DNA from 4 places in the Pantoea sp. X-Soil-OKNW-556 genome. Region 2 is predicted to be linked to each of the others. Evidence: predicted binding sites of a transcription regulator. Region 2 holds the regulator's gene; each other region holds the start of a gene.

Region 1 (7,559 bases), 1.5 Mb from region 2:
ACTGGAAAACCGCATCTACGGCTGGGGCGAAGAAGTCACCAGCAATGCGGTTGATGTCTTAATTCATGGCATGCGCCGCAAGCTGGATAACGAAGTGATTCGCAACGTGCGCGGCCTGGGGTGGCGAGTCCCTGCAATATGAAACCCTTCACGTTTATGCGTTCCCTGCGTAATAAATTGCTGACTACCCTGTTGCTGATGCATCTGGCGATGATCGGTGGTGTCACCTCCTATTTTTACAGCTGCTACGGCGACATGATCGGCACTATGAAGGACGATCAGCTGGCAAAAATCGCCGATGCCTGGGCCAGCAGCAAACGCATTCCTGCCCTGATGCCGCTGATGCTCAACGCCGATAAACTCAAAAGCGCCTATGTGGTGCAATTGTGGGATGACAATCAGCAGCTGCGCGCCAGTTCCTGGCCGGAGTTGAATGCGCCATTGCAAAATAAAAAAGGCTGGAGTGACGTTAAGATCGGAGATTGTGAAGACTGCGACTGGCGTGTCTTCAATCGCCCCGGCGAACCCGGCAGTGAAATCGCTGCCATTCAGGTGCTCTACAACATCGGCTATATGAAAAGCGTGATGGTGAAGCGCGCACTGTCAGCCATTATTCCGTTGATTTTAATGATGCCGCTCTCGCTGCTGGTGATCTGGCTGGTGGTGCGCGCCATTACGCGCGACTTACGCGTGGCCTCGCGCCAGATTGCCGCCCAGGAGATGTTGCATCCCGACAGCGTCCCCCCGGATGGCTTACCGGACGAAATCCTGCCGCTGGTTGCCGCCTATAACTCGCTGCTGGATAAACTGCGTGCTGCCTGGTCGTCACAGCGCCAGTTCCTCGAAGATGCCGCCCACGAACTGCGCACGCCGGTCACCGCCGTGACGTTGCAGCTGGAGAACCTACGCCAGCATATTCAACCGGGCGAGGCCAGCCGTCAGTTTGATCAACTGGAAGCGGGCGTGACCCGTACCCGCCATCTGGTGACACAGCTGCTGAACATCTCGCGCCAGGAAGATCAGTCGGTGGTCGCCACGGTAGAAAATATTGAGCTGGAAGACCTGCTGAAGGAGAGTATCGAGCAGCTGATGGTGGTGGCCGATAAGCGCGGGATTGATATCGGTTTTAACGGCACTGCCCACTACCGCATCCAGGCCAGTCGTTCCGATTTACGCAGCCTGTTTGACAACCTGATCGGTAATGCCATGCTGCACACCCCCGAAGGCAGCCTGGTGGATGTGCTGCTGCATCGCGTCGGCAATCACACCGTGGTGGATATTGTTGATAACGGGCCGGGTATGCCGGAAGGCTTTATCGAACGCGCGTTTGACCGCTTCACTCGCTCGCCTGATGTGCAGGCCCAGGGTAGCGGCCTTGGGCTGTCGATTGTTCGCAGCGTGGCGCAAAAACACCGTATGCAGGTGGCACTGTCGAACTGCCTCAATCCGCAGGGTCAGATTTGCGGTTTGCAGGTGCGAGTTACCCTCCCTTAATAGCTGTCTCTCATCCGTAACGGCGCTGTTTATTCCTGCTCCTCATCCGTAGCGGCGCGATTTATCGCGCTGTTTTTTTGTGCTGTGCCCCTCCACGCAAAAAGATGCGCGATAAATCGCTCCGCTACATCCGATTCCCCCATAAGCATTTTGCAACGCGTCGCGACAACGTAAACGGTTGCGGGGTTCCGTTCGATCCATGACATTTATGTGACATAACTCTCATTTTTGGTGAATGGAATTGCAACACTTTTTGACAAACGTGATCAAAATCTATTTTCTATCGGACTGATACAGGCACCCTACGCGAGCTTTAAAAACCGGCAGCTCAGACCGGCTTAAAACAATTCACCGCCCACCCCTGGGATCGACTGACACCGATCGCGCATTTTTGCGACGATCACGAGCATGTGGTTAACGATAATGAAATATAAAGCATTGATAGCAGGGGCCTTACTGGCCAGCAGCTGGACCGGCGCGACCCAAGCAGCAGACAGCAACCCGCAATACCTTTCCGACTGGTGGCATCAGAGCGTCAACGTGGTGGGCAGTTATCACACCCGTTTCGGACCACAGTTTAATAACGACGTGTATCTGGAATACGAAGCCTTTGCCAAAAAGGACTGGTTTGATTTCTACGGCTACGCCGACCTGACCAACTTCTTCGGTGTGGGCAACAGCAACGCTAACGGTATTTTCGACCACGGTTCGCCGCTGTTCATGGAAATTGAGCCGCGTTTCTCCATCGATAAGCTGACCGGTACCAGCCTGGCGTTTGGTCCGTTTAAAGAGTGGTACTTCGCCAACAACTACATCTACGACATGGGCCGCAACGCGTCGCAGCGCCAGAACACCTGGTATATGGGTCTGGGCACCGATATCGACACCCATTCCGATGTGGGCCTGTCGCTGAACGTGTACGCGAAATACCAGTGGCAGAACTACGGTGCCGCCAACGAAAACAGCTGGGATGGCTATCGCTTCAAGGTGAAATACTTTGTGCCGATTACCGACCTGTGGGGCGGTAAGCTGAGCTATATCGGCTTCACCAACTTCGACTGGGGTTCCGATCTGCGTGACGAAACCGGTCCATCACGTACCAGCAACTCGATTGCATCCAGCCACATTCTGTCGCTGAACTACGACCACTGGCATGTTTCTACCGTGGCGCGTTATTTCCACAACGGTGGACAGTGGGCTGATGGCCAGGAGCTGAACTTCGGCAATGGTCCGTTTGAAGTGAAATCAACCGGCTGGGGTTACTACCTGGTTGTGGGTTATAACTTCTAACTTAGCTAACGCCACCTTCATCCGTAGCGGCACGATTTATCGCGCAATGTTTTCCGGCACAGCGCCGAATTGCGCGATAAATCGCGCCGCTACGGGGTAACATCGGTGACTAAATTCTTGGTTTGTAAGCATTCACCATCCACGGCACACCGAACTTATCGGTGAACATGCCAAAACCATTCGCCCAGAACGTCGGCTCCCAGCTTTTTGTCACCTGCCCGCCGGCAGACAACGCATCAAACCAACGCTTGCCCTGCACTTCATCTGGCGTGGAGAGACTCACTGCAAAGCCGTTGTAATGCGCCTCACGATTCCCATCACTCAACATAATTTCGCCCTGCCCGATGCGCAGGTGCGCGTGCATGATATGTTCCGGCGGAAAGGTCATCCCGGAAGGACAACCTTCTGTGGATTCCGTCTCCGGCATATCGCCAAAGGTCATTTTAAACAGCAACTCGCCGTCAGTCGCCTCAAGGTAGAATGCGATGGCCTCTTCGCAGCGGCCGTCATAAAACAAATAAGGGGTAATTTGCATGGTCGGTTCTCCAGAGTGAACGCCCGATGCCAAGTGTAGTGGCTGCCAGCCAAACAGGACGCGAGCCGGGCCGCACTCTTACCTTTGTTGACAATAGCGCCGGAACAGCTGCGCCATATAGGCGCTCATCGGCGTCAACGCCGTGTCCTTACGCTGAATCAGATAAAAGTTTGCCTTGGGTAACGGATCATCCAGCTCCAGCGCCACCAGCTGGCCGCCGTGGGTTGGGTCTTCAATCACATCTCGCGAGATAATGCTGACGAAATCGGTCTTTGCCACCAGGCTGGTGCAGGCCATAAAGGTTTCGCAAGTGACGACGATTTTTGGTGCCATGCCGCGCTCGCCAAACATATCGTGCAGCAGCCGATAATAGCTGCCCTGCGGCGTCGGCATGGTCCAGTCACAATGCTGCAACTCCGCCAGCGAGCGTGCATGAGCCATCGGATGACCTTTACGCACCACCACCTGATAATCTCGCTCCATCAGTCGTTCGTAGGTCAGTTCCTGATCGAGATGGCTTTGGTCGTAAGTGTTGATGGTGAAATCCAGCTCCCCCTGGCGCAGCTCATGTACCATCGCCACCAGTTGGCCTTCGACGATACGCACCTTTACCAGCGGATATTCGCGGTGAAAATGATTGATCACCTGCGGCATCACGGTACGCGCGATGCTGCCGCCGACGCCAATATTCACCCTGCCGCCCGCCAGCCCCAGTCGCTGCTGAATATCTTCCTGCGCGACGCGCAGTTCTTCCAGTACCAGGCTGGCATGCCGAAAAAAGTTATCACCAATATCGGTCAGGGTAACGCCCTGATGGCGTCGTTCAAATAAACGCGCGCCGAGTACCAATTCCAGTTCCTGGATCGACTTAGTCAGCGCAGGCTGCGATACGCCTGACAGACGGCTGGCAGCGCGGATGCTGCCCTGGCGGGCCACATCAACAAAGGCGCGGAGCTGATGCAATTTTAAGTTAGCAGGCATAGTTACTCGGTGATAACCGTTGTTTATCAGGCACAAGATATTCGCATCTTATGCGCGCCAATACCATTGTGTAGATTCGGGACAATGCATAAAAAACCAACATAAAGGATATGCCGATGAAAACCCTTTCCGACCGCGTCAGCGCCCTGGTACCACAAATGCAAAGCTGGCGACGCGACCTGCATCAGTTTGCTGAGTCGGGCTGGCTGGAATTTCGTACCGCCACCCTGGTTGCCGAGGAGCTGCATCGTCTTGGTTATCAACTGCAACTGGGCCGTGAAGTGGTGGATGCCGATGCGCGTATGGGGTTGCCTTCAGCCGCAGTACTGGCGGCACAGGAAGCGCGCGCCCTGGAGCAGGGGGCGCTACCGCAGTGGCTCCGCCATTTCTCCGGCGGCTTCTGTGGCATAGTTGCCACCCTGGCAACCGGTCGCCCTGGCCCGGTGATGGGCTTCCGCGTCGATATGGACGCGCTCGACCTCAATGAAAGCACCGCCGCCGATCACCTGCCGCAGCGCGAAGGCTTTGCCTCCTGCAATGCAGGCATGATGCACGCCTGCGGTCATGACGGCCATACCACCATCGGCCTTGGCCTCGCCAACGTGTTGATGGCGATGAAAGACCAACTGAGCGGCACCATCAAACTGATTTTCCAGCCCGCCGAAGAGGGCGTACGCGGCGCGAAAGCCATGGTGGCAGCGGGTGTAGTGGATGATGTGGATCTGTTTACCGCCATCCATCTCGGCACCGGCGTGCCTGCCGGCGAAATCGTTTGCGGCAGCGACAGCTTCCTCGCCACCACCAAACTCGATGTGCAATTCACCGGGGTGGGAGCCCATGCGGGTGGTCGCCCGGAAGAGGGACGCAACGCCCTGCTGGCCGCTGCGCAGGCCACGCTGGCGCTGCACAACCTGCCGCAACACAGCGGCGGCGTAGCGCGTGTTAACGTCGGCGTGTTACAGGCTGGGACCGGCCGCAACGTGGTGGCCGACACTGCGCTGATGAAGGTTGAGACGCGCGGCGTCAGTAACCAGGTGAACGACGATATTTATCAGCAGGCGCTGCGTGTGATTGCCGGTGCCGCAGCGATGTACGGCGTTGAATCCGACGTCAAACTGATGGGCGGCGCACGTAGCTGCACCCCAAGCCAGCCGTGGGTCGCGTTTATCCACCAGCAGGCAGAAGCGCTGGGGCTGTTCGACTCAGTCATCGACACCAAAAAGCAGGCCGCCGGTTCCGAAGATGCCACCTATATGCTGGAGCGAGTGCAGCAGCGCGGCGGTCAGGCATCCTACGTGATTTTCGGTTGCGAGCTGGCGGCAGGCCACCACAACGCGAAGTTCGATTTCGATGAAGGCATCATGGCGGTGGCGGTACAAACCCTCGCCACGCTGGCACTGAATGGGGCACAGTTCGGAGTCCAGTCATGAGCCATCCTGACTTTATCGATCACTACATCAATCAACATCAGGCGCGCTTCAGCGCCATCAGCGACGCCATCTGGGATGTGCCAGAAACCCGTTTTGAAGAGACGCAATCCTCGGCGTTACTGGCCGATGCACTGGAGCAGGAAGGCTTCAGCGTCGAGCGCGGCGTGGGGGGTATCGAAACGGCGTTTATCGCCAGCATTGGCAGCGGTAAACCGGTGATCGCCATTCTGGGTGAGTTCGATGCCCTGGCCGGTCTGAGCCAGAAAGCGGCCTGCGCTGAGCCGCAGCCGCTGGTGGAGAACGGCAACGGCCACGGTTGCGGTCACAACCTGCTGGGCACGGCGGGGATGGCGGCCGCCTTCGCCATCAAGGCCTGGTGGGCAGAGCACGGCCAGCGCGGCACGCTGCGTTTTTACGGTTGCCCCGGCGAAGAAGGCGGTTCCGGCAAAACCTATATGGTGCGCGAAGGGTTGTTTGACGATGTTGATGCGGCAGTGACCTGGCACCCGGAAGGTTTCAGCGGCATGTTTAACCTCAGCACCCTTGCCAATATCCAGGCGGCGTTCCACTTCAAAGGGGTGGCAGCGCACGCGGCCAACTCGCCACATCTGGGGCGCAGCGCCCTCGACGCCGTCACGCTGATGAATACCGGCGCGAACTTTCTGCGTGAACATATCGTGCAGGAAGCGCGCGTCCATTATGCCGTCACCAACACCGGCGGCGTCTCTCCCAACGTGGTACAGGCTGATGCCGAAGTGTTGTACCTGATTCGCGCGCCGCAACTCGACCAGGCTCAGGATATTTATCAGCGGGTGATCAATATCGCCAAAGGCGCAGCGCTGATGACCGACACACAAATGACGGTGCGCTTCGATAAAGCCTGCTCCAACTACGTTCCCAACCGCGCGCTGGAAGCGGTGATGGAGGGTTATCTGCATCAGTTTGGCCTGCCGGATTACAACGACGAAGAGCGGGCCTTTGCGACGCAGATCCGCGCCACCTTAACCAAAGATGATCTGCGCAACGCCCGACTCAACGCGGCACGCACCGGCGGTGAAGCCGGAGTTGCCTGGAGCGAGGCGCTGGGGGACAAAGTGCTGATGGATGACGTTGCCCCGTATGCAGTAACGCGTGAGCTGCTGTATGGCTCCACCGATGTGGGCGATGTCAGTTGGGTGACACCCACCGCGCAGTGCTTCGCGCCGTGTTTTGCCTTCGGTACGCCGCTGCATACCTGGCAACTGGTGGCGCAGGGTCGCACCGCTATCGCCCACAAAGGTATGTGCCTGGCGGCAAAAGTACTGGCCGCCACGGCGCTGACCCTGTTGACCGATGATGCCGCTCTGGCACGCTGCCGCGACGAGTTTATCCGCGTACGCAGCGAGCAACCCTATCAATGCCCGATTCCGCCAGGGGTAAAACCGTCAAAACTGGCATCCTGATAATAAACCCGCGCCCATGCAGGCGCGGGTAGTCGTACCCAAAACAATAAAATTTTTACGCAGATACAACATAACGAGACGAGGAAATGCCGATGGAAGTCACCACGGAGAATCGCAGCCCAGGGAAGCTGTTTAGCTGGATTGAGCGGGTCGGTAACAAAATACCGAACCCTTTTTTATTGTTCGTCTATTTGATTGTGGTGCTGATGGTCGCGACGGCCATCATCAGCGGTCTGGATCTGGCGGTGAAGAATCCGACCAACGGCGAGCTGGTGCGGGTCAATAACCTGCTGAGTGTGGCCGGGTTGCAGTGGATCCTGCCCAATATCATCAAGAACTTCAGCAGTTTTACCCCGCTGGGTTCGATTCTGGCATTGGTGATTGGTG
Region 2 (7,559 bases):
GGGGCGGTAGCAAAATCCTGCTGCATGGCACCGAATGCCGGCAGGTACATATCCGTAGCAAGAAAGCCCAGCATGCTGAGTAAAGCAAGATAAGGCAGAAATCCTTTTGATGACAACATGGTAATTCTCTTTAGACAGGAAAACGCGGAGGAGTGTAAAAGCGTGCGCCAGGTTTTGTGAAACGCTAATATTTGCGCGGTGCTATCAAAAAATTTGCAGGCAAAAATATGTGGTCTGAATATGCGCTTGAAGTGGTAGATGCGGTGGCCCGCAGCGGTAGTTTTAGTGCGGCAGCACAAGAGTTACATCGGGTGCCTTCTGCCATCAGCTACACGGTACGGCAGCTCGAAACCTGGCTGGCGGTGCCGTTGTTCGAACGTCAGCATCGGGAAGTGGTGCTGACGGCAGCCGGGGAGCATTTTGTCCGGGAAGGGCGTAGTGTTATCAAAAAAATGCTGGCGACGCGGCGGCAGTGCCAGCAGTTGGCAAATGGCTGGCGTGGTCAGCTGAGTATCGCGGTGGATTGCATCGTTAAACCTCATCGCACCCGACAACTGGTGAAGGATTTCTACCGCCACTTTCCCGACATGGAGCTGATTATCAGTTATGAAGTGTTTAATGGTGTCTGGGATGCACTGGCCGATGGGCGGGTCGATGTAGCGATTGGGGCCACTCAGGCGATCCCGGTCGGTGGGCGTTTTGCCTTTCAGGATATGGGCGCGTTGAACTGGCGCTGCGTGGTCAGCCCCGATCATCCGTTGGCAAAAAGTACCTTGTTGGATGACGAGACGTTGCGGGCCTGGCCTTCTCTGGTGCTGGAAGACACTTCGCGGGCGTTGCCGCGGCGCATGACCTGGACGTTGGATAATCAACGCCGGCTGGTGGTGCCGGAATGGGAAACCGGCGTCGACTGCCTGCTGGCGGGACTTTGCGTGGGGATGGTGCCGGGCCATTTAGCCCGGCCATTACTGGATAGCGGAGCATTAACCGAGTTACCGTTACCCACGCCGTTCCCGGATAGCCCATGCTGCGTCAGTTGGTCGGAACAACGGAACTCGCCAGCTCTGGGTTGGTTGCTGAGTTATCTCGGCGATGCCGAAACGCTCAACTATGAATGGTTGAGCGAAACGGAAACCTAGCGGCGGTAGTCGCGGAACGGGCCGTCAGCGACTGAACGGCGTTCAATTAGCGTTGGCTGAACTTCAATGGTTTGCGGTTCTTCACGTTTGCTGGTGATACGATCCAGCAGCATTTCCAACGCTTTTTCACCTAACTGAGCTTTGGGTTGATGAACGGTGGTCAGCGCCGGCGTGAAATAACGTGCGTTGCGCACGTTGTCATAGCCGATCACTGAGATATCCTGCGGGACCCGCAGACCCATTTCATCCGCAGCACAGATCGCGCCCATCGCCATGATATCGCCACCGCAGAACACAGCAGTCGGGCGTTGCTTCTGATTGAGGATCTGCTGCATCGCCTGATAACCGGATTCCGGTTCAAAATCGCCCTGCACAATCCACTCGGGCCGCACGGTGATGCCTGCCTCATTTAGCGCCTGCATGAAACCGGCATGGCGGCCACCGCCGGTGTTGCGCTCCATTTGTCCGGGGATGGCACCAATGTCACGATGACCGCGTTCAATCAGGTAACGCCCGGCGAGATAGCCGCCCTGAAACGCATTGTCCTGCACCGTATCGGTAAAATCGCCACGCGATGCGCCCCAGTCCATCACCACCATCGGGATATTACGGTTCTCTTCCAGCATGGTCAGCAGGTCGTCAGGGTATTCTGAACACATCACCAACAGGCCATCGACACGCTTCTGCGCCATCATCGACAGATATGCGCGCTGTTTTTGCAGGTCGTTATGCGCATTGCCCAGGATCAGCGTGTAGCCGCGATCGAAACAGTGATTTTCCACCGCCTCGATAATCTCGGCAAAATAGGGGGCTTCACTGGAGGTGGCCAGCAGCCCCAGCGTTTTGGTGTGGTTGACTTTCAGGCTGCGCGCCACGGCGCTGGGCGAGTAATGCAGCTCTTTGATCGCTTCCCATACGGCGTTACGCGTCTCTTCCGCGACAAAACGCGTTTTGTTGATGACATGCGAAACCGTGGTGGTGGAGACACCGGCGCGTTTCGCCACATCTTTAATTGTTGCCATGAAAATGGTACTCCCGGGCTTATCGCAACTAACTGATAAGTATATTGTTAAACGTTTGCGTCTGCTAATGGTTTTGCGCCCCGATTTTCGGGGCGAATGGCGAAGAAAAAGACATTAACACCTGGTCAATAACGCTTTAACTTGCCGCAAACACAGCGTGCGCAAAATCTGTTGCGCAACGAAAGGCGGCGATTCTAGCAAGCTGGCGCGGATAAGACGAGATTTTTGCCGGAGGCTGTGAGAAAATTACGATAACCCTTCATTTATTGTGACTAAGGAGTTGTGATGAGTACAGACCTGAAACTGGCGCTGTTTACCACTGTGGGCGCGCTACTAATGATTATCGTGTTCAGCTTCACCGCGATCCTTCATTAATAAAAAAGCCGGACCTGAAAATCAGGGTCCGGCTTGTTGTTTTATCGGGTATCGGGCGTTTTTTAGCGGATAGTTTTGGGGGTCATCATACGGCGTGCCCCGACGTAGTGTTTCAGCCAGTAATCCTCACCCAATGCACTGATTTGAATATCTTTACCGGTACGAGGCGACTGGATAAATTTGCCATTACCAAGATAAACACCGACATGATCGGCAGTGCCGCGATTATTGATGCGGAAGAACACCAAATCCCCTTTCTCCAGCATATCGCGCTTAATCGGTGCCGCATCCCGCAGGTGATACATTTCGTTGGCGGTGCGCGGGAATTTATATTTGACCAGGTCTTTGTAGGCGTACCACACCAGACCGCTGCAATCGAAACCGGTATGCGGTGAAGTGCCACCCCATTGGTATGGTTTACCAATCTGCCCCATCAGCTTGTTCATCGCGGTTTCGCGTGCTTTCTGATAGCGCTGACGGTGAGAATTGCTCATCTTGATGGTGGTCAAATCGCGGTCATCGTCCTGCTTCGCGCTTCTCTTCGCCAGACGTTGGTGACCATATTTTTTTGACGGTGATTTCAGCAGGGCTTTCTTGCTGCGGGTTTTATGCAGCGCCGTTTCCATTTTCGGCTGTTTTTTCAGCTTTAGCTTCTGAACACTGGTAGCAAGACGGGATTTTTTGGTGCTGGTTTTTACCGGACGTCGCTTGCGACGCTCATCTTCGCGCGCACTTTTTTTCTCAGCGTTATGCAAACTGGCATTGATGGGCGCATGCGGTGACGCAGAAGCCACATTAAAAAACAGTTGGGCGAAAGCCAGCATAAAAAGCGTAATGAGTAAACGCATAGTCCGGTACAGGTTAAGCAGTCTGAAGAAACAGCCCGCAGCTATGTTAGAAAAATCTGATCAACGATCAGCACCGAGATGATTCTAATCCAGTTTTTTTCTAAAAGGTAAGGCATTTTTCTATTAATGTGTTAGCAGAGTTGATATGGGGCAAAAATGAGCGATTTCAGCTGGTTAACCCAGCAGATATATTGCTAATTATTAATCGGTTCATGCTTAATCATGATATGAAAATGTTATTTATGGCACCGGAACTTAACAAACATGGCGATTGATGTGCCTGAACCGCAAAATCCCGTTTTAGTGCGGGGGTGAAATCGCTACAATAAACAAACACGAAGTGAGGAATTAAGGAAGGCAAAAATGAGTACTGTTGAGAAAATCCAGCGCCAGATCGCAGAAAACCCGATCCTGCTGTACATGAAAGGTTCGCCGAAACTGCCAAGCTGCGGTTTCTCTGCACAAGCGGTACAGGCTCTGTCTGCCTGTGGTGAGCGCTTCGCGTATGTTGATATCCTGCAAAACCCGGATATTCGTGCCGAGTTGCCAAAATATGCCAACTGGCCGACCTTCCCACAGTTGTGGGTTGATGGCGAGCTGGTCGGTGGTTGCGACATCATCGTCGAGATGTTCCAGCGTGGTGAACTTCAGCCGCTGATTAAAGAAACTGCTGAGAAGTATAAAGAAGCAGAATAAGCGTTAAGGCCGACAGTCGTCGGCCTTTCTTTTGGTCACTCGGCGGAGTCTTCTTCCGACAGTTCGTCACTGAACGCCAGTGGCCAGCCCCCCAGACGTTTCCAACGGTTCACTAACTCGCAAAACAGGATGGCGGTTTGTTCGGTATCGTACAGGGCGGAATGCGCCTGGGTGCTATCAAAATCCATCCCTGCCGCTTTACAGGCTTTTGCCAGCACCGTCTGACCCAATACCAATCCACTTAATGCCGCAGTGTCGAAAGTGGCAAACGGATGGAATGGATTACGCTTCAGACTCACGCGTTCCGCAGCCGCCATCAGGAAGTTGTGATCAAAGGTGGCATTGTGCGCCACGATAATCGCACGATTACAATGGCTGTCTTTCATCCCTTTGCGCACCATCTTAAAAATGGCATGCAGCGCATCATACTCGCTCACTGCGCCACGCAACGGGTTGCTGGGATCAATCCCGGTAAATGCCAGTGCTTCCGGGTTAAGAATCGCGCCTTCAAAAGGTTCAACGTTGAAATGAAGCGTCTCATCACAATGCAGCCAGCCGTCATCATCCATCTTCAGAGTAGTGGCGGCAATTTCTAACAGGGCATCGGTTTTGGCATTAAAACCGGCAGTTTCGACGTCGATCACCACGGGATAAAAGCCGCGAAAGCGTTGATGGAGAGCGTTTAAGGCGTTCGATTCAGACATCAGGATCTCATAGCAATAAATGGGGCAGCGCGCATTATGGCAAAAATTGCGGGAGGGTGCAGCAGGAGAGGTGGGTCAGCCGGTAAAAGTACAGGCTGACCTTGCAACAGGTTAGTTGCCGATGCCGTGTCCGGCATGTTTGTTTTCGATCAGCTCGATTTTATAACCATCGGGATCTTCAACAAACGCAATAACCGTGGTGCCGCCTTTAACCGGACCGGCTTCACGCGTCACTTTGCCACCGGCATGACGGATTTGGTCACAGGTGGCAGCAACATCATCAACGCCCAGCGCAATATGACCGTAGGCGTTACCAAGGTCATAGCTATCCACGCCCCAGTTGTAGGTCAGTTCAATCACCGCACCTTCGCTCTCTTCGGTGTAACCGACAAATGCCAGCGTGTATTTGTATTCCGTGTTCTCGCTCTTGCGCAGCAGACGCATACCCAGCACTTGGGTATAAAACTCGATTGAACGTTCCAGATCGCCAACGCGTAACATGGTGTGAAGTAAACGCATAACATCCTCTTTTAAAAAGCACAAAAGCTAAGTATAGCGAGTTAACGCTACGAAAAAACAGCGCTGCCGCACATTGGGGCGGCAGCGGGGAGATTTTACAGAGTAGGGTAGTCGGTATAGCCTTCCGCACCACCGCCGTAGAAACTCTCCGGGCGTTGTGGGTTAAGCGGCGCATCGTGTTGCAGGCGCGCAACCAGGTCCGGGTTGGCGATAAAATCACGGCCAAACGCGACGGCATCGATCAGACCACGCTGAATCAGGTCATCTGCTTTCTCAACGCTATAGGCACCGGCACCAATGATCACCCCTGGGAACAGGGCGCGAACTTTCTCGCGGAAAGCATCGCTGTAGGGCTGACCGCCAGCCCAGTCCGGTTCTGACAGATGCAGATACGCCAGCTTGCGTTTACCCAGTTCCGAGATGTACCACAGCGCAGCGGCTTCTTCATCCGGACCGTTTTCCAGGTTCTGGAAGGCACCAATCGGCGAAATGCGGATACCAATACGGTCGGCTGACCAGTTGGCAATAGCCGCATCCACCACTTCCAGCGCGAACCGACCACGCTTCGCAATCGAACCGCCGTATTCATCAGTACGTTGGTTCGAACCAGGGGCGAGGAACTGGTGCATCAAATAACCGTGCGCAGAGTGCAATTCCAGCAGATCAAAATCGGCTTCGCGCGCATTGGCTGCTGCCTGACCAAAATCTGCCACAATCTGCTTAATTTCTGCCACGCTCAGTTCGCGCGGCAGCGAGGTATCTTCACGATAGACGCTGCCATCAGCGTGGCGTAACGACGTACGCGTACCGGCGGCCAGGGCGGAAGGAGCGACGGGTGCCAGACCGTTTGGCTGCACACTATGATGAGAGATGCGGCCGGTGTGCCACAGCTGGACAGCACTGTGACCCCCTGCGCCATGAATGGCTTCGTTAATTGCTTTCCACGCGGCGATTTGCTGCTGCGTATGCAGCCCCGGCGCACCTGCATAACCTTTCGCCTGGAAAGAAATTTGCGTTGCTTCGGTGATAATCAGACCCGCGCTGGCGCGTTGCTGATAATACTCAGCCATGAGCGGAGTCGGAATGTCGCCTGGCTCAATGCTACGCAGACGCGTCAGCGGGGCCATGAAAACGCGGTTAGGTACGGTAATCGCACCCACTTTCAGTGGGGAGAACAGCTGTTTACTCGCCATGTTGACTCCTGTATTAGACCGGTCGTCTAGAAATTGCGGTTTTTAAAATCAGTGGCTACTCAGCCACTGCTCAATGGTTTCGAGCGCCAGGCTGATGGGGCCAGGTTCTCGTGATATTTTGCTTTGCAGGCTGGCACCCAGCCAGAGCAAATAACAACGCTGGGCCAACTGTTGCGGGCTCTGACCATAAGGCAGCGCCTGCTCTGTAGCCACTTCTTGCAGGCAGCGAGCGTAAGCGCCAATTACAGCATTCGCGCCCTGTTGCAGTGCATCGCGCATCGGCTCAGAGAGATCGCACACTTCGGCAGAGAGTTTCACGCCCAGGCAACCCATAATATGGCCCTGCTCGATAAATCCGTGTTCAGCGCTACGGAAGTGTTGCAGGAAGCGCTCTCGTGCTGTTGTGCCTGGTTGATTCAGTTGGCGCTCAATCATTTGCAAATGGTGAACAAAATAACGCTCCAGCAGGGCGACGCCAAAGGCTTCCTTTGAGCGGAAGTAATGATAAAACGAGCCTTTCGGTACTTCCGCCAGCGTCAGCATCTCGCTGAGGCCCATGCCGGTGAAACCACGTTGCAGACAAACCTGCTCGCCGGTCGCGAGCAGGTGTTCTCGGGTTTCGTTGCGTTGTTGAGTCTTGTTCATGTGTCGCAGAGTAGTAGACCAGTCAGTCTAATGCAATCTTTAACTCAACGTCTGGCACGATCTGATCATGTCCAGCCTGGGTTGATATTCGCCGGTCTGGATGTTGAACATGCCCAGCAGGGTATGGAACAGGTTATCCTGTGATACCGGAGTCTCCGCTGCCTGTTGACGTAAACACCCCTGATTAACGTGATACGCGGCGGCGTAACCGGGTGACATCCACATCAACAATGGGATATGTGTTTGCTGTGAAGGAGCAAACATATAGGGTGCACCGTGCAGATACATGCCGTGTTCACCCAGCGATTCACCATGATCGGAGAGATAAACCATCGCCACGTTGAAACGGTCACTTAACGCTTTCAGTTTGTCGATAGTACGACTCAGCATGTCGTCGGTGTAGAGCAGCGAATTATCA
Region 3 (7,559 bases), 1.5 Mb from region 2:
ATTCTCGTTGCAATCAAAGCTCACCAGACGTGGGCGCTGAATCATCGCCTGGCGACGCATGGTATGGCGATACGCGGTGGGCGTTTGCGAGAACTGACGGCGAAACACGCGGGAAAAGGTTTGCTGTGAGTCGTAGCCGTACTGCATAGCGATATCAAATACCGGACGTTGTGTCTGACGCAGAGCCTCAGCGGCCAGCGTTAAGCGGCGTTCGCGAATATAACCGCCCAGCGTTTGTTTCGTCACGGTACGGAACATACGTTGCAGGTGCCATTTGGAATAACCTGATTTCGCCGCTACTTCATCAATCGACAGAGTTTTATCCAGATTCTGATCGATCCAGTGAGTCAGTGAATGAATGATTTCCTCTTGCATCATAACCACATCCTTCTGAGTAGAGATTCGAAGTTTCAATGGGGAGCGAGTATAATTCCTCAAGTTAACTTGAGGTAAAGAGCGAAATGAAAAAAGAACGCAACTACCCGAAACCGGTGCTGACGCCGGGTGAAGTGGCGAAGCGCAGCGGTGTGGCGGTGTCGGCTTTGCACTTTTACGAAACCAAAGGATTGATCTCCAGTACGCGTAATAACGGCAACCAACGGCGTTACAGCCGTGATGTGCTACGCCGCGTGGCGATCATTAAAATTGCGCAGCGCATTGGTATTCCCCTCGCCACGGTCAGCGACAGTCTGATGCATGTGCCGGCTAACAAGCGCATGTCGACCCAGGAATGGGATGCGCTGACGCAGCACTGGCGTGAGGAACTGGATAAACGCATCGAAACCCTGACGCGGCTGCGTAACGATCTTGATGGCTGTATCGGCTGTGGTTGCCTGTCAATGCGTGACTGTCCATTGCGTAACCCTGGCGACCGTTTGGGCGAGCAAGGTTCAGGGGCGGTTTTGCTCGATCCGCAACAGGACGAGCAGAAACGCTGAGGCGACATCATCTATACTTGCTGGTCCAACCATTGGTCAGGAAGCCATGATGATCACTGTTCACCATCTTGAAAATTCTCGTTCACATCGGGTGCTGTGGCTGCTGGAAGAGCTGTCAGTGCCTTATCAGATCAAACGTTACCAACGTGAAGGCACCCTGCTGGCGCCCGAGTCGTTGAAGAAAGTCCATCCGTTGGGGAAATCTCCGGTGATCACCGATGGCAATCGCGTGATCGCGGAATCTGGCGCAATCCTGGAGTATCTGGCCGACAAATATGACGCCGAATATCGATTAAAGCTGTCCGATGAAGATGCGCAAATTGCGGCGCGTTACTGGCTGCATTACGCCGAGGGGTCGTTGATGCCCCTGCTGGTGATGAAACTGGTGTTCGGGCAGTTGGGTAAAAAACCGGTGCCCTGGCTGTTGCGCCCGGCCGGTAAGGCTCTGAGCGCCGGGATCCAGAAAGCCTGGCTGAACAAGCAGTTGAGATTACATGGGGATGTGATTGAACAGCACCTGAGTCAGCACCCTTACTTCGCCGGTAATCGTTTTAGCATCGCCGATATTCAGATGAGTTTTCCGCTGCTGGCGATGCGTGCGCGTACCGGCCTGCGTGATATGCCTGCCAGTCAGCACTGGCTGGAAGGGCTGGAACAACGCGCCGCCTGGCAGCGGGCGATTGAGCAGGGTGGCCCGATCAATTTCAGCCAATAATCATGTTGCGCAACCCGGCTATCATTTGGTTGCGCAACAAAAATGCGCATAAAAATTCCTATAATTTCCAGTCTGTTCCACTGAAACTCGCGCACGCCGGGGCAGCGAAACTACGTTGCATTTCTGTTATGCAATGAGGATTATCCTGTATCGATGCAGATTAGCAGTTGAAAATCTCAGGCCAATCACCGGATAATCGTTTGCCTTTTTTCTGAGTTCCCCCTTTTACGACCAGAAATACGCGACTACGTAAACGTTTGCGTTGTTTCTCCGTTGGAGAAACGTGCACCAGGATGGCAGGCAAACGTCAGTCGTGCGGCCACTCACAACAGCAAAAATTCAGAGGATTAATTATGTCTGGCGAATCTCGCCCGGCCAGTGGAAAACTGGACGGCTGGTTCAATATTTCAGCACGCGGCAGTAGCGTGCGTCAGGAAGTGCTGGCGGGCTTAACCACCTTCCTGGCGATGGTCTACTCCGTCATTGTGGTACCGGGTATGCTCGGCAAAGCGGGCTTCTCACCGACCGCGGTATTCGTCGCTACCTGCCTGGTGGCGAGTTTCGGTTCGATCATCATGGGGTTGTGGGCCAACCTGCCGATGGCGATTGGCTGCGCTATCTCGCTGACGGCGTTTACCGCCTTTAGCCTGGTGCTAGGTCAGCACATCAGCGTGCCGGTGGCGCTTGGTGCGGTGTTCCTGATGGGGCTGCTGTTCACCCTGATCTCGGTGACCGGCATCCGAGCATGGATTCTGCGCAACCTGCCAATGGGCGTAGCGCATGGTACCGGCATCGGTATTGGCCTGTTTCTGTTGCTGATCGCGGCTGACAGCGTTGGCCTGGTGGTGAAAAACCCGGCGGCGGGTTTGCCGGTTGAACTGGGCCACTTCGCCTCCTTCCCGGTGATTATGGCGCTGGTGGGTCTGGCGGCGATCTTCGGGCTGGAGAAGCGCCGTGTCCCTGGCGGCATTTTGCTGACCATTGTGGCGATCTCGATTGTCGGACTGATTTTTGATCCGGCAGTGAAATATCAGGGGCTGTTTGCCATGCCGAGCCTGAAAGATGCCAGCGGTCAGTCGCTGGTGTTCAGCCTCGATATCATGGGCGCGCTCAAACCCGCGGTGCTGCCGACGGTGCTGGCGCTGGTGATGACGGCGGTGTTTGATGCTACCGGCACCATCCGGGCGGTGGCCGGCCAGGCTAATCTGCTGGATAAAGACGGCCAGATCATCAATGGTGGCCGCGCCCTGACCACCGACTCTGTCAGCAGCCTGTTTGCCGGTCTGCTGGGCGCTTCCCCGGCGGCGGTCTATATCGAATCGGCGGCCGGTACGGCGGCGGGCGGTAAAACCGGTCTGACGGCGGTGGTAGTGGGTCTGTTGTTCATGGTGATTCTGTTTATGTCGCCGCTGGCGTATCTGGTGCCGGCGTATGCTACTGCTCCGGCGCTGATGTATGTCGGTCTGCTTATGCTCGGCAACGTGGCGAAAATCGATTTCAATGATTTCGTTGATGCCATGTCCGGCCTGCTGACGGCGGTGTTTATCGTGCTGACCTGCAACATCGTCACCGGCATTATGCTCGGCTTCGCGGCATTGGTGATTGGTCGCCTGTTTGCCGGTGAGTGGCGCAAGCTGAATATCGGTACGGTGGTGATTGCTGTGGCATTGGTGGCTTTCTACGCCGGTGGCTGGGCCATCTGACCTGAAATTTTCCTGAAATCCGAATTATTCGCTTTCCTTGTACTGCCGCACGTCGGGTTTTCCCGTCGTGCGGCGTTTTGTTTTACACTTTCCTGCGCAACAAACATCGCTTTAACGAAAATGATTCGCCTAAGGAAAGCATGGAAATCTTCTTTACCATTCTCATCATGACACTGGTTGTGTCACTCTCTGGTGTTGCGGCACGTATCTTGCCGTTTCAAATCCCGCTGCCGCTGGTGCAGATCGCGGCCGGTGCAATGCTCGCTTGGCCGACCTTTGGTCTGCATGTCGATTTTGATCCCGAACTGTTTCTGGTGCTGTTTATTCCGCCCTTGCTGTTCGCCGACGGCTGGAAAACACCGATTAACGAATTTCTGCATCACGGTCGTGAGATCATCGGACTGGCGCTGGTGCTGGTGCTGATCACCGTGGTGGGTATCGGCTATCTGATTTACTGGCTGGTGCCGGGTATCCCGCTGATTCCGGCCTTTGCGCTGGCGGCGGTGCTGTCACCGACCGATGCGGTGGCGCTCTCCGGTATCGTTGGGGAAGGGCGCATCCCGAAAAAAATCATGTCGATTGTGCAGGGCGAAGCCCTGATGAACGACGCATCCGGCCTGGTGTCTCTCAAGTTTGCTGTCGCCGTGGCGATGGGCACTATGGTCTTCACCTGGGGCGGTGCCAGCGTCGAGTTCCTCAAAGTGGCGGTTGGCGGCCTGGTGGCCGGGGTCGCGGTTTGCTGGCTGTATGGCCGCTCGCTGCGTCTGCTGAGTCGCTGGAGCGGTGACGATCCGGCAACGCAGACGGTGTTATTGCTGCTGCTGCCGTTTGCCTCCTATCTGATTGCGGAACACCTTGGTGTCTCCGGGATCCTCGCGGCAGTGGCGGCCGGTATGACCATCACCCGTTCCGGTATCATCCGCCAGGCTCCGCTGGCGATGCGTTTACGCGCCAACAGCGTGTGGCAGATGCTGGAATTTGTCTTCAACGGCATGGTGTTCCTGATGCTCGGCCTGCAACTGCCGGACATTATTGAAACCTCGGTGGCACAGGCCAACGCCGATCCCAATGTCGAGCTGTGGATGCTGTTCACCGACATCGTGTTGGTGTATGCCGCGCTGATGGTGGTGCGTTTTGGCTGGCTGTGGATGATGAAACGCGCCAGCCTGCGTTTCCTCAAGAAAAAGCCGCTGGAATTTGCCAGCTACTCCCTGCGCGAACTGCTGATTGCCTCGTTTGCCGGGGTGCGCGGGGCGATTACCCTTGCCGGTGTGCTGTCAATTCCTCTGTTCCTCAGCAACGGTGACCCGTTCCCGGCGCGCTACGAGTTGGTATTCCTCTCTACCGGCGTGATCCTGTTTTCGCTGCTGGTTGGTGTGGTGCTGTTACCCATCCTGCTGCGCGGCATGGAGAGCACCGATAAAGCAGGCCATCGACGCGAAATTCAAAGCGCGCGTGCCGCGATGGCCAGCGTGGCGATCGAAAGCCTGCAAAAGATGGAAGCCCGGCTGGAAAAAGACACCGAAGAAAACATCGATCCGGAGCTGTTGAAAGAGGTCAGCCTGCGGGTGATTGGCAATCTGCGCCGTCGCGTGGTCGGGAAAGAGGAGCTGGAGCAGGCGCTGTTTGCGGAGAACCTTGAACGCCGCTTCCGTCTGACGGCGATCCGCGCCGAGCGCGCCGAGGTGTATCACCTGCGCGCCACCCAGCAAATCTCCAACGAAACCATGCAGAAATTGTTGCGCGATCTCGACCTGCTGGAAGCCTTGCTGATCGAGAAAGAAGAGTAACCGCTGCGCCGCGAATCAGACTGAGATTCGCGGCGCATTATCCGGCCAGTGCTCACGACAGCAGGCAATCCACGCCTGAGCGCTACGTGACAAATAACTGCCTTCCCGCCAGATCAATCCCAGGCTCCACTTCAGCTCTGATTCCAGCGGCAGCCACAGCAGTGATTGCTTATCCAGCCGTTGGCAAATCGGTTCCGGCAGGATCGCCAACCCCATTTCCGCCTGCACCATCGCGGCGAGGAAGTCCCATTGACCGCTGCGCACCGCGATATTTGCCGTCAACCCAAGACGATGAAAGGCCTTCATTAACTGGCGATTGAGCGAAAATTCTTCGTTGAAAATCAGCAACGGATGTTCCGCCAGCTCACCCAGCCCCAGATGGGTACGATTGAGCCAGGGCGCGGTGCGCGGCAGCAAAACGCATAACGGATGGTGCATCAACTCCAGTGTATTCAGTGGCAAATCGGCGTCGACCGGCAGCGCCGTCAGCGCGATATCGAGGCTGCCATCCAGCACCGCCTGCTGCACCGTCAGGCCGCCAAACTCGGCGATTTTCAGTTCCACACCCGGATAACGACGGCGGAAGGCAGAGATGGAACCGGCAATTTGCATCCCCACCATTGGCGGAATGCCCAACCGCAGCTCGCCGGTCTTCAGTTGGGTGATGTCACCGATCTCAGCTTCCAGTTGGTGAAACTCCTGCAAAATCGCCAACCCACGCTGATAAACCGCCTGGCCGCTATCGGTAAGATGCAGCTTGCGACCGTCGCGCAGCAGCAGCGTGCAGCCCAGCTCCTCTTCCAGTTGGCGCAGCATTTTACTGATGGTGGGCTGTGTGACGTAAAGCTTCTGCGCGGCGCGGGTGAAGCTTTGTTGGCGCACCACTTCGGTAAAGTAGCGCAGGGCGCGGACGTCCATAGAAGTATTCCTGATTGGCATAGTTTGAATAATATTAATTCATTTTTTTCACACTCTGCCTGCGTTTTATACTGAACACCTGATTTATTTACGGGGGAGTGAGGAAAATGGCGTTCGCATTGAGTCCGCGCAGAACGGACATCCTGCAACGTATTTTCGTCCCGCTACAGTTGGTGCTGTACGTGGGATTGTTTATCGCCAGCGATAAACTGGTGGGTTGGCTGCATTTGCCGCTGCCTGCCAATGTCGTCGGCATGTTGCTGTTGTTGGTGTTGATTATGACGCGCGTGATACCGCTGCGCTGGGTGAAGGCGGGCGCTAACTGGCTGCTGGCCGAGATGTTGTTGTTCTTTGTCCCGGCGGTGGTGGCGGTGGTGAACTACAGCGATTTGTTGCGCAGCGAGGGTTGGCGCATCTGTCTGGTGATTGGCATCAGCACCCTGTTGGTGTTGGCGGCGACCTCGCTGGTGGTTGATCGCGTTTACCGTTTTGAAATGGCGCGTGCAGCGCGTAAGCAGGCGCATCATGAATGATCTGATCATTAGCCTGCTTTGTCTGGCGCTGACGCTGCTGGTTTATTACCTCAACAAACGTTTGTACCAGCGCTGGCGCACTTTGCTGCTGATGCCGTTGGTGATGACGCCGCTGGTGTTGGTGGTACTGCTGCTGATTACCCATGTGAGCTGGAAAGATTACATCGCCGAAAGCCACTGGCTGCTGTGGCTGCTTGGCCCGGCAACGCTGGCCTTTGCGGTGCCGGTGTATGAAAACCAGGAGATTATCAAACGCCACTGGTTATCGCTCAGTTTGGGGGTGGCGACCGCGACGCTGGTGTCGGTGTGCAGTTCGGTGTGGCTGGCGCGTTTGCTTACTCTGCCGGAATCTATTCAGCGCAGCCTGGCCGTGCGCTCCATCACCACGCCGTTTGCACTGGCGGCGGCGAAACCGATTGGCGGTCAGCCGGATCTGGTGGCGCTGTTTGTGGTGATCACCGGGGTGTTTGGCATGGCGGTAGGGGATTTTCTGTTCCTGCGTATCGCGATCAAACAGGGTGTGGCGAAGGGGGCCGGTTTCGGCGCTGCCTCGCACGGTGCTGGTACGGCGCGCGCTTACCAGATAGGTCAGCAGGAAGGGGTGGTTTCCAGCCTGGTGATGATGCTTTCTGGTGTGGTGACGGTGATCCTTGCCCCCTTGCTGGGGCATCTGATGTGGCAGGCGTAATCTGCCAAATTAACGGCCCGCAAGGGCCGTTTTGCATGTTGCTGTCATTCCTGTTTACGTAAAGCTTGCCAAATAAAGTTGTTTCCTGCCGCCTGGCTGTTTACCCTTTCCGCCGAATTGATTGTCCTTCATGGAGTGGAATTACATGTTAAAGCAACTTGTTACAGGAAGCGTACTGGGTCTGGCTCTGCTGAGCAGCGGCGCGCAGGCGATTGAGGGCAGTGTTGACGTGGGTGAACACACCACCAACCTCAACCTTGGCCTCGGTACCAAC
Region 4 (7,559 bases), 1.7 Mb from region 2:
CACCCTTTCGCCCCCGGAAATTTACTGTTCCTGCGCTACACACCCGACACGCCACTCAGCCCGAATAAATTAAGCATCCCGGAACCGCCGCTGGATATCACCCAAATGGTCACCCTTGATCAGCTGGACGTGGTGATGGTGCCATTAGTCGCGTTCGACCAAAGCGGGCAGCGATTGGGTATGGGAGGCGGTTTTTACGATCGCACGCTACAAAACTGGCAGCAGCATGGTTTTCTACCGGTGGGGATTGCGCATGACTGTCAGCATGTTGAAACGCTGCCAGTAGCGACCTGGGATGTGCCGTTGCCGGTGGTGATTACACCGTCGAAATTGTGGCAGTGGTAACCGGGTTATTGCGCGATAAATCGCGCCGCTACGATAGCTGTAGCAGCGCGATGTTAAATCAGTACAGCAAGCGCGCGCGAATGGTGCCCGGAATCGCCTTCATCAGTTGCAGCGCTTTATCCGCCACATCCTGCTGTGCATCGATATCGATCACCACGTAGCCCATCAGCGGCGAGGTTTGCAGATACTGGGCGGCAATGTTGATGCCCTGCTCGGCAAAAATCTGGTTGATGGCGGTCAGGACACCCGGACGGTTTTCGTGGATGTGCAACAGGCGACTGGCGCTGGCGGCATGCATCGGCAACGACACTTCCGGGAAGTTAACGGCAGACAGGGTTGAACCGTTGTCAGAATACTTCGCCAACTTGCCAGAGACTTCCAGACCGATGTTTTCCTGCGCTTCCTGCGTCGAACCACCGATATGTGGCGTCAGAATCACATTATCGAATTCACACAGCGGTGAATTGAACGGATCGCTGTTGGTCGCCGGCTCCACCGGGAACACGTCAATCGCCGCACCCGCCAGATGTTTGTTGGACAAGGCATCGCACAGCGCCGGAATATCAATCACCGTACCGCGTGCGGCGTTAATCAGCAGCGCACCTGGCTTCATCAGCGCCAGTTCAGCGGCACTGATCATATTCTGCGTTGATGGGGTTTCCGGTACGTGCAGGCTGACCACATCACTCATGTTGAGCAGGTCAGACAGGTGACGCACCTGTGTGGCGTTGCCCAGCGGCAGTTTGTTCTCGATATCGTAGAAAAACACATGCATGCCAAGGCTTTCCGCCAGCACACCGAGCTGCATACCGATGTGGCCATAGCCGATGATACCCAGCTTCTTGCCACGAGCTTCATAGGAACCCGCTGCAATTTTATTCCAGATACCGCGGTGCGCTTTGGCGTTCGCTTCCGGGATGCCACGCAGCATCAGCAGCATTTCACCAATCACCAGTTCGGCAACCGAACGGGTGTTGGAGAACGGGGCGTTAAACACCGGCACGCCACGTTTTGCTGCTGCATTCAGGTCAACCTGGTTGGTGCCGATACAGAAGCAGCCAACCGCAACCAGTTTTTCAGCCGCAGCGAAAATCTCTTCGGTCAGTTGGGTACGGGAACGGATACCAATGAAGTGTGCGTCACGAACGGAGGACTTCAGCGTCTCCGCATCCAGTGCACCTTTGTGGAATTCGATGTTGGTGTAACCTGCTGCGCGCAGGTTATCCAGCGCACTCTGATGGACACCTTCCACCAGCAGGAACTTAATCTTGTCTTTTTCCAGTGATAACTCTGCCATTTCCCGACCCTATTCAGAATTCAACGAGGGCTGCCATAAGCCAGCCTTCTGTCAAAATATCAAAAAATTCGTTTGCAGCAAGACAATCGATTGCCTCGACCTCAGCACGCGTCAGCGCTACGGCAGCACAATGCCGTACAAAATCGGGATATGCGTACAGAGCGAAGAATGAACCTGCTGTTGATGACTGTTTTGTGACATAAGTCACCGAATTTCAGCATACGAAGAAAAGATGTTTTGCGTATGGAAATAAGCGGCGCTGCAACAGCGCCGGACAGATCATTTGGTAATGGTTTTTACGCCATCAGCAGTGCCGATCAGCGCAACATCAGCGCCGCGAGCTGCAAAAAGCCCTACTGTCACCACACCAGGCAGCGCATTGATGGCTTTTTCCAGCGCGATCGGATCGAGGATGCGTAGATTATGCACGTCGAGAATAATGTTGCCGTTATCGGTCACCACGTTCTGACGATATTCTGGCAGGCCGCCCAATTTCACCAGTTCACGCGCCACATAGGAACGCGCCATCGGGATCACTTCAACCGGCAGCGGAAAGTGGCCCAGTACATCCACTTCTTTCGAGGCATCGGCAATACAGATAAATTTCTCAGCCACGGCGGAGACAATTTTCTCACGCGTCAGCGCCGCGCCGCCGCCTTTAATCATCTGCATCTGCGGATTGATCTCATCAGCACCGTCGACATATACCGAGAGCGAATCCACTTCATTGAGATCAAACACATGAATGCCGAGGGATTTCAGTTTCTGCGTTGAGGCTTCCGAGCTGGAAACTGCGCCCTCAATTTGATGCTTAATCGAACCTAACGCATCAATAAAATGAGCAGCGGTCGAACCGGTGCCAACGCCAACAATGGTGCCCGGCTGCACATATTGCAGTGCTGCCCAACCTACCGCTTTTTTCAGTTCATCCTGGGTCATGGTATGTTTAAAACCTGTGCGACAACGAGGTGCGCGTAGTATAAAACAAGGCGGCGTAAAAAAGCGCGGCTGTTAAAGGCTTTGTAACTCAGTGCACAAAAACCATCTTTTGATTTTTTGTGGCATAGTACCCTCCATCCTGAACGAGAGAGAACAACAATGAAACGCCCGGATTATCGAACGCTTCAGGCGCTGGATGCTGTGATTCGTGAACGCGGCTTTGAGCGCGCCGCGCAAAAACTTTGTATTACGCAGTCTGCGGTGTCGCAGCGTATTAAACAGCTGGAAAATTTATTCGGTCAGCCGCTGCTGGTGCGTACCGTACCGCCGCGCCCGACGGAACAGGGGCAGAAGCTGCTGGCGTTGTTGCATCAGGTGGAGCTGCTGGAAGAGGAGTGGCTGGGTGATGAAAACGGTGGCACCACGCCGCTGTTGTTGTCACTGGCGGTCAACGCCGACAGTCTGGCAACCTGGCTGCTGCCCGCATTGAAAGATGTGCTGGCCGATTCCCCGGTGCGCCTCAACATTCAGGTCGAAGACGAAACCCGTACTCAGGAGCGCTTGCGTCGTGGTGAAGTAGTGGGTGCGGTGAGTATTCAGCCACAACCCTTACCGAGCTGTCTGGTTGATCAACTGGGTGCGTTAGATTATCTGTTTGTAGCTTCACCCGAGTTTGCCAATCGCTACTTCCCAAATGGCGTGACACGTTCGGCGCTGCTGAAAGCCCCGGCCATTGCCTTTGATCATCTCGATGATATGCATCAGGCGTTTCTGCAACAGAATTTCGATCTGTCGCCGGGTAGCGTACCCTGCCATATCGTTAACTCGTCGGAAGCCTTCGTCCAGCTGGCTCGTCAGGGGTCGACCTGCTGTATGATCCCGCATTTGCAGATTGAACGTGAACTGGCGAATGGTGAGTTGGTGGATTTGACGCCCGGCTTGTACCAGCGCCGGATGCTGTACTGGCATCGCTTTGCCCCGGAAAGCCGTCTGATGCGCCGCGTCACCGATGCATTAATTGCCCACGGCCACCGCGTATTGCGTCAGGATGATTTAGCGGCCTGACAGCAGCACGAATTCGTAGCGGCGCGAGTTATCACGCACAGGATTGAGCGATAAATCGCGCCGCTACGGAAACATTACGGTGTATTCGGTTTGATATCGAATACCACATCCACCTGATCGTCAAAGTGAATGGTCTGCTGCTCGTAGGTTTGCTGCGCTGAGGTATCCGCCTCTGGTGCCGCCGCTTTGAACATGCGTGCCATCGGCATCGGCTGATAGTTGGCTACGTGATAGCGGATGCTATACACCGGACCGAGTTTCGCATTGAAACCTTCCGCCAGTGCTGATGCCTGCTGAGTTGCATTGGCGATAGCCGCTTTACGCGCCTGATCCTTATAGGTCTGCGGATTTGCCACGCCGAGATCGACAGCACGAATCTCGTTCAACCCGGTTTTCAACGCCCCATCCAGCAGTTCATTCAGCTTCTCCAGCTGACGCAGCGTCACCTGTACCTGGCGTACTGCGCGGTAGCCTTTCAGTACCGACTTCCCCTCTTTGGTGTAATCGTACTCCGGCTGGGTGCTGAGGTTAGCAGCATCGATATCTTTCTTCTCGATGCCATTTTTTTGCAGAAAATCAAAATATTGTGCAACACGGCTATCGGCCTGCTTTTTCGCATCCGCCGCGTCTTTCGATGAAACATTCACCACAATCGAGAGCGTAGCAATATCCGGACGTGCCTCGACACTTGCCTGCCCTGATGTCACCACATGCGGCCCATTCGGCAGCTCGTCGGCCTGAACCATCGCAGGCAATGCGCCCGCGCTCATTACGGCGGCCAGCGCCAGTGCTTTGAGTTTCACGAAAGTCCTCCTTGAAGATTCAATTCTGAGGTCGCCACTATGGCGAAGCCTGCTACACATTACCATGCGTGATGGTCTGAGTTTTGATTCAACGAAAAGTTCGGGCACTCTGCTGTTTTATCGTCTCCGCGATCACAAAATAATCACCCTGTATTCGCTGAATTTGCCTACCAGTGTTTCTATTAAAGAGACACTCTGACCTCCGGGAGCGTTCCACGATGACAGAGCAACCGATAGCCCAACCCCACGTTTGTGTCCGTGCCGGGCGCACACGCTTTCTGATGCTTGGCCTGGTGTTTATCAACATCATTATTAATTACATGGACCGTACCAACCTGTCGGTCGCCGCCACGACAATGGCCGGTGAATTACGCTTCACGCCGCTGGAGATGGGGTTAATTTTCTCTGCCTTTGGCTGGATTTATGCCGCCTTACAGATCCCCGGCGGTTTCCTGATCGATCGTCTGGGCGCGCGGCTGGTGTATGGCGTCGGGCTGTTTGTCTGGTCGATGGTGACGGCGCTACACGCCTTTGCCGGTAGCTTTCTCGCGCTGTTTGGCCTGCGTCTGGGCGTCGGTGCCTTTGAAGCCCCGGTGATGCCCGCCAACAACCGGGTGATCTCCAGTTGGTTCCCGGAACAGGAGCGCGCCAGCGCCATCGGTATTTACTCTTCGGCGCAGTTTGTCGGTTTAGCCTGCATGACCCCGCTGCTGTTTCATGTGCAGGATGCGTTTGGCTGGCGCGGCTTGTTTCTGATTACCGGTGTCGCAGGCATGATTTGGGCGCTGGTGTGGTATGTCCTCTACCGCGAACCAGGCGATCACAAAGGGGTTTCCCAGGCGGAACTGAATTATCTGCGCAGCAATGGCGCGCTACTGGGTGACCGCCAGAGCGCTCAACCACCACGCGCGCGCTGGCAGGATCTGGCGCAGATGTTCCGCAGTCGCAAGCTGGTTGGCATCTACATTGGTCAGTTCACCATTTCGGCTACCTTCTGGTTCTTCCTCACCTGGTTCCCGACCTACCTGGTGGAATATCGTCATATGGCGTTTATTAAGAGCGGCTATGTGGCGTCACTGCCCTACTTCGCCGCCTTTTGCGGCGTGCTACTGGCGGGCTTTGCCTCGGACCGCATGATACGTCGGGGCGTTTCGGCCAGTGTTGCTCGCAAACTACCGGTAATCCTCGGATTATCGCTGACCTTATTTATTCTCGGGGCCAATTACACGGACAACTCCGCGCTGATCATCCTGTTTATGTCTGTCGCCTTCTTTGGCAACGGCCTCGCGACCATTACCTGGGTGTTTGTTACCGCGCTGGCACCGCGCCATTTAATCGGGCTGGCCGGTGGCGTATTTAACTTCACCGGCGCGCTCTCCTCCATTGTGGTGCCGATCGCCATTGGCGCATTAATCGATGGCGACAATTTCGCGCCAGCGCTGGCGTTTATCGCCATGCTGGCCGCTATCGGCATCGCCAGTTACGTGTTTATCGTCGGGAAAATCGACCATGTTAGCGCGCAATGATCATGCGCTGCGCCAGCGCCTGCAACTGCGCCAGACGCTGCTGGAGATGTGCCTCATCCGCCTGCCAGATTTTGGCGAACGCCAGGGCCGCGCGATTGTTATTAATCGGCAGTGCCATGCTGATTTCGCCATCGTCACGATGCCAGATGAGGGTGTCCTGCGTGCGTTTACGCGCCAGCAGCGGGGCAATCTGCGCCCATTGATCGTCGGTGAAACGTGGCCGCAAGGCTTCATCGCTCTCCGCCGCCAACAGCGATACGCCGATCACCGACTGCCAGGCGGGCAACATATGGTAGCCCGCCAGCGCCTGGCTGGTGCTGGTACGCTCGCCCGGTTCCGAGTGCCAGATATAGATCACCTGGTCCTCCCACAGCACGCCCAGCGCCACCACGATATCGCGTGGCGCATTGGCTTCCAGTTGTGGCAGCGCCTGGGCAAACAGCGACGATCCGCGAATCGCCTGTGCTGCCAGCGCATGTACCCCAGGTCCGGGCAGATAGCGGCGATGCTCATCCTGCATCGTCAGACCAATCGAGGCCATGGTCATCAGCAGACGGTTAACCCGCGTGCTGTTCATCCCCATCTGGCGCGCCAGTTCGCGACAGCCAACGGCTTTATCACTGGAAACCAGATATTGCAGGCAGCGAATACCGTCAATCAGGCTTTGATTGGGTTGAGAAGACATACATCACCCTGTGGCGGTCAAAAATTTAATCTTAGCGTCAGAGTTACAGGAATGAAATGATGCAAATTTTCTCCTCTCAGGATAGCCGCCAATTTCCCCTGCAACCTTTGCAAGCGGATGTGTTGGTGGCCGGTGGTGGTTTGGCCGGTGTCTGCGCCGCGCTGGCCGCAGCGCGTGATGGCGTGACAGTGGTGCTGATTCAGGATCGCCCGGTGCTGGGCGGCAATGCCTCCAGCGAAGTTCGTCTGTGGGCCAACGGTGCCACCTCGCACATGGGTAACAATAATCGCTGGGCGCGCGAAGGTGGCATCATGGGCGAGATCATGGAGGAGAACCTGTGGCGCAACAAAGAAGGCAACCCGGTGTTGTTTGATCTGGTGCTGCTGGATCTCGTCCAGGCACAGCCCGGCCTGACGCTGCTGCTGAACACCACAGTGACCGGGATAGAAAAATCAGGTCGCCAGTTACAGGCTGTGCATGCCTTTAACGCCATCAACCAGACGCGCTATCACGTTAGCGCCCGACAATTTATCGATGCCAGTGGGGACGGGGTATTGGGCTATCTGGCAGGTGCCGCGCATCGGGTCGGTGCGGAATCGGTGGAGGAATTCGGTGAGAAAATGGCTCCCGGCGAGCATTTTGGCCACAAACTCGGTCACTCTATCTACTTCTACACCAAACGCAGCGCTGAGCCTGTGCGTTTTATCCCGCCAGGCTTTGCCCTGAAGGATATCCAGGCCATTCCACGCTATAAACGCCTGACCTCTGAACTGAACGGTTGCGACTTGTGGTGGCTGGAATGGGGAGGACGGCTCGACACGGTGCATGAGAGCGAAACCATCAAATGGGAGCTGTGGAAAATCGTCTGGGGCGTGTGGGATTATATCAAGAATTCCGGC

What was found. Region 2 encodes PurR, which represses purine synthesis genes. Its sites were predicted from a motif close to CANGCAAACGTTTGCNTG; they were not measured.
Region 1: AC6I8T_RS01980 (nucleoside-specific channel-forming protein Tsx) is a predicted target of PurR. The motif match lies at 1,662-1,679, and genes of this name have one in related genera.
Region 3: AC6I8T_RS01795 (NCS2 family permease) is a predicted target of PurR. The motif match lies at 1,900-1,917, and genes of this name have one in related genera.
Region 4: serA (phosphoglycerate dehydrogenase) is a predicted target of PurR. The motif match lies at 1,722-1,739, and genes of this name have one in related genera.

Annotation. Positions count from the first base shown of each region.
Region 1 covers NZ_AP035990.1:445,954-453,512, reverse strand. The annotation lists gene AC6I8T_RS01990 (response regulator) at 1-142, shown strand, start outside; gene AC6I8T_RS01985 (sensor histidine kinase) at 139-1,494, shown strand; gene AC6I8T_RS01980 (nucleoside-specific channel-forming protein Tsx) at 1,918-2,784, shown strand; gene yjdN (VOC family metalloprotein YjdN) at 2,894-3,319, opposite strand; gene AC6I8T_RS01970 (LysR family transcriptional regulator) at 3,398-4,300, opposite strand; gene AC6I8T_RS01965 (amidohydrolase) at 4,417-5,730, shown strand; gene AC6I8T_RS01960 (M20 family metallopeptidase) at 5,727-7,172, shown strand; gene abgT (p-aminobenzoyl-glutamate transporter) at 7,265-7,559, shown strand, end outside.
Region 2 covers NZ_AP035990.1:1,919,424-1,926,982, forward strand. The annotation lists gene punC (purine nucleoside transporter PunC) at 1-119, opposite strand, end outside; gene punR (DNA-binding transcriptional activator PunR) at 228-1,139, shown strand; gene purR (HTH-type transcriptional repressor PurR) at 1,136-2,161, opposite strand; gene cydH (cytochrome bd-I oxidase subunit CydH) at 2,447-2,536, shown strand; gene AC6I8T_RS08915 (C40 family peptidase) at 2,599-3,384, opposite strand; gene AC6I8T_RS08920 (Grx4 family monothiol glutaredoxin) at 3,748-4,080, shown strand; gene rnt (ribonuclease T) at 4,116-4,784, opposite strand; gene gloA (lactoylglutathione lyase) at 4,896-5,303, opposite strand; gene AC6I8T_RS08935 (alkene reductase) at 5,399-6,496, opposite strand; gene AC6I8T_RS08940 (TetR/AcrR family transcriptional regulator) at 6,545-7,141, opposite strand; gene eptA (phosphoethanolamine transferase EptA) at 7,181-7,559, opposite strand, start outside.
Region 3 covers NZ_AP035990.1:401,450-409,008, forward strand. The annotation lists gene soxS (superoxide response transcriptional regulator SoxS) at 1-378, opposite strand, end outside; gene soxR (redox-sensitive transcriptional activator SoxR) at 462-938, shown strand; gene AC6I8T_RS01790 (glutathione S-transferase family protein) at 988-1,653, shown strand; gene AC6I8T_RS01795 (NCS2 family permease) at 2,007-3,356, shown strand; gene AC6I8T_RS01800 (Na+/H+ antiporter) at 3,497-5,146, shown strand; gene AC6I8T_RS01805 (LysR family transcriptional regulator) at 5,162-6,064, opposite strand; gene AC6I8T_RS01810 (CidA/LrgA family protein) at 6,172-6,597, shown strand; gene AC6I8T_RS01815 (LrgB family protein) at 6,590-7,285, shown strand; gene AC6I8T_RS01820 (YfaZ family outer membrane protein) at 7,431-7,559, shown strand, end outside.
Region 4 covers NZ_AP035990.1:3,636,469-3,644,027, forward strand. The annotation lists gene AC6I8T_RS16965 (5-formyltetrahydrofolate cyclo-ligase) at 1-345, shown strand, start outside; gene serA (phosphoglycerate dehydrogenase) at 404-1,642, opposite strand; gene rpiA (ribose-5-phosphate isomerase RpiA) at 1,922-2,581, opposite strand; gene AC6I8T_RS16980 (LysR family transcriptional regulator ArgP) at 2,741-3,646, shown strand; gene AC6I8T_RS16985 (oxidative stress defense protein) at 3,721-4,449, opposite strand; gene AC6I8T_RS16990 (MFS transporter) at 4,668-5,975, shown strand; gene AC6I8T_RS16995 (IclR family transcriptional regulator) at 5,962-6,660, opposite strand; gene AC6I8T_RS17000 (FAD-dependent oxidoreductase) at 6,720-7,559, shown strand, end outside.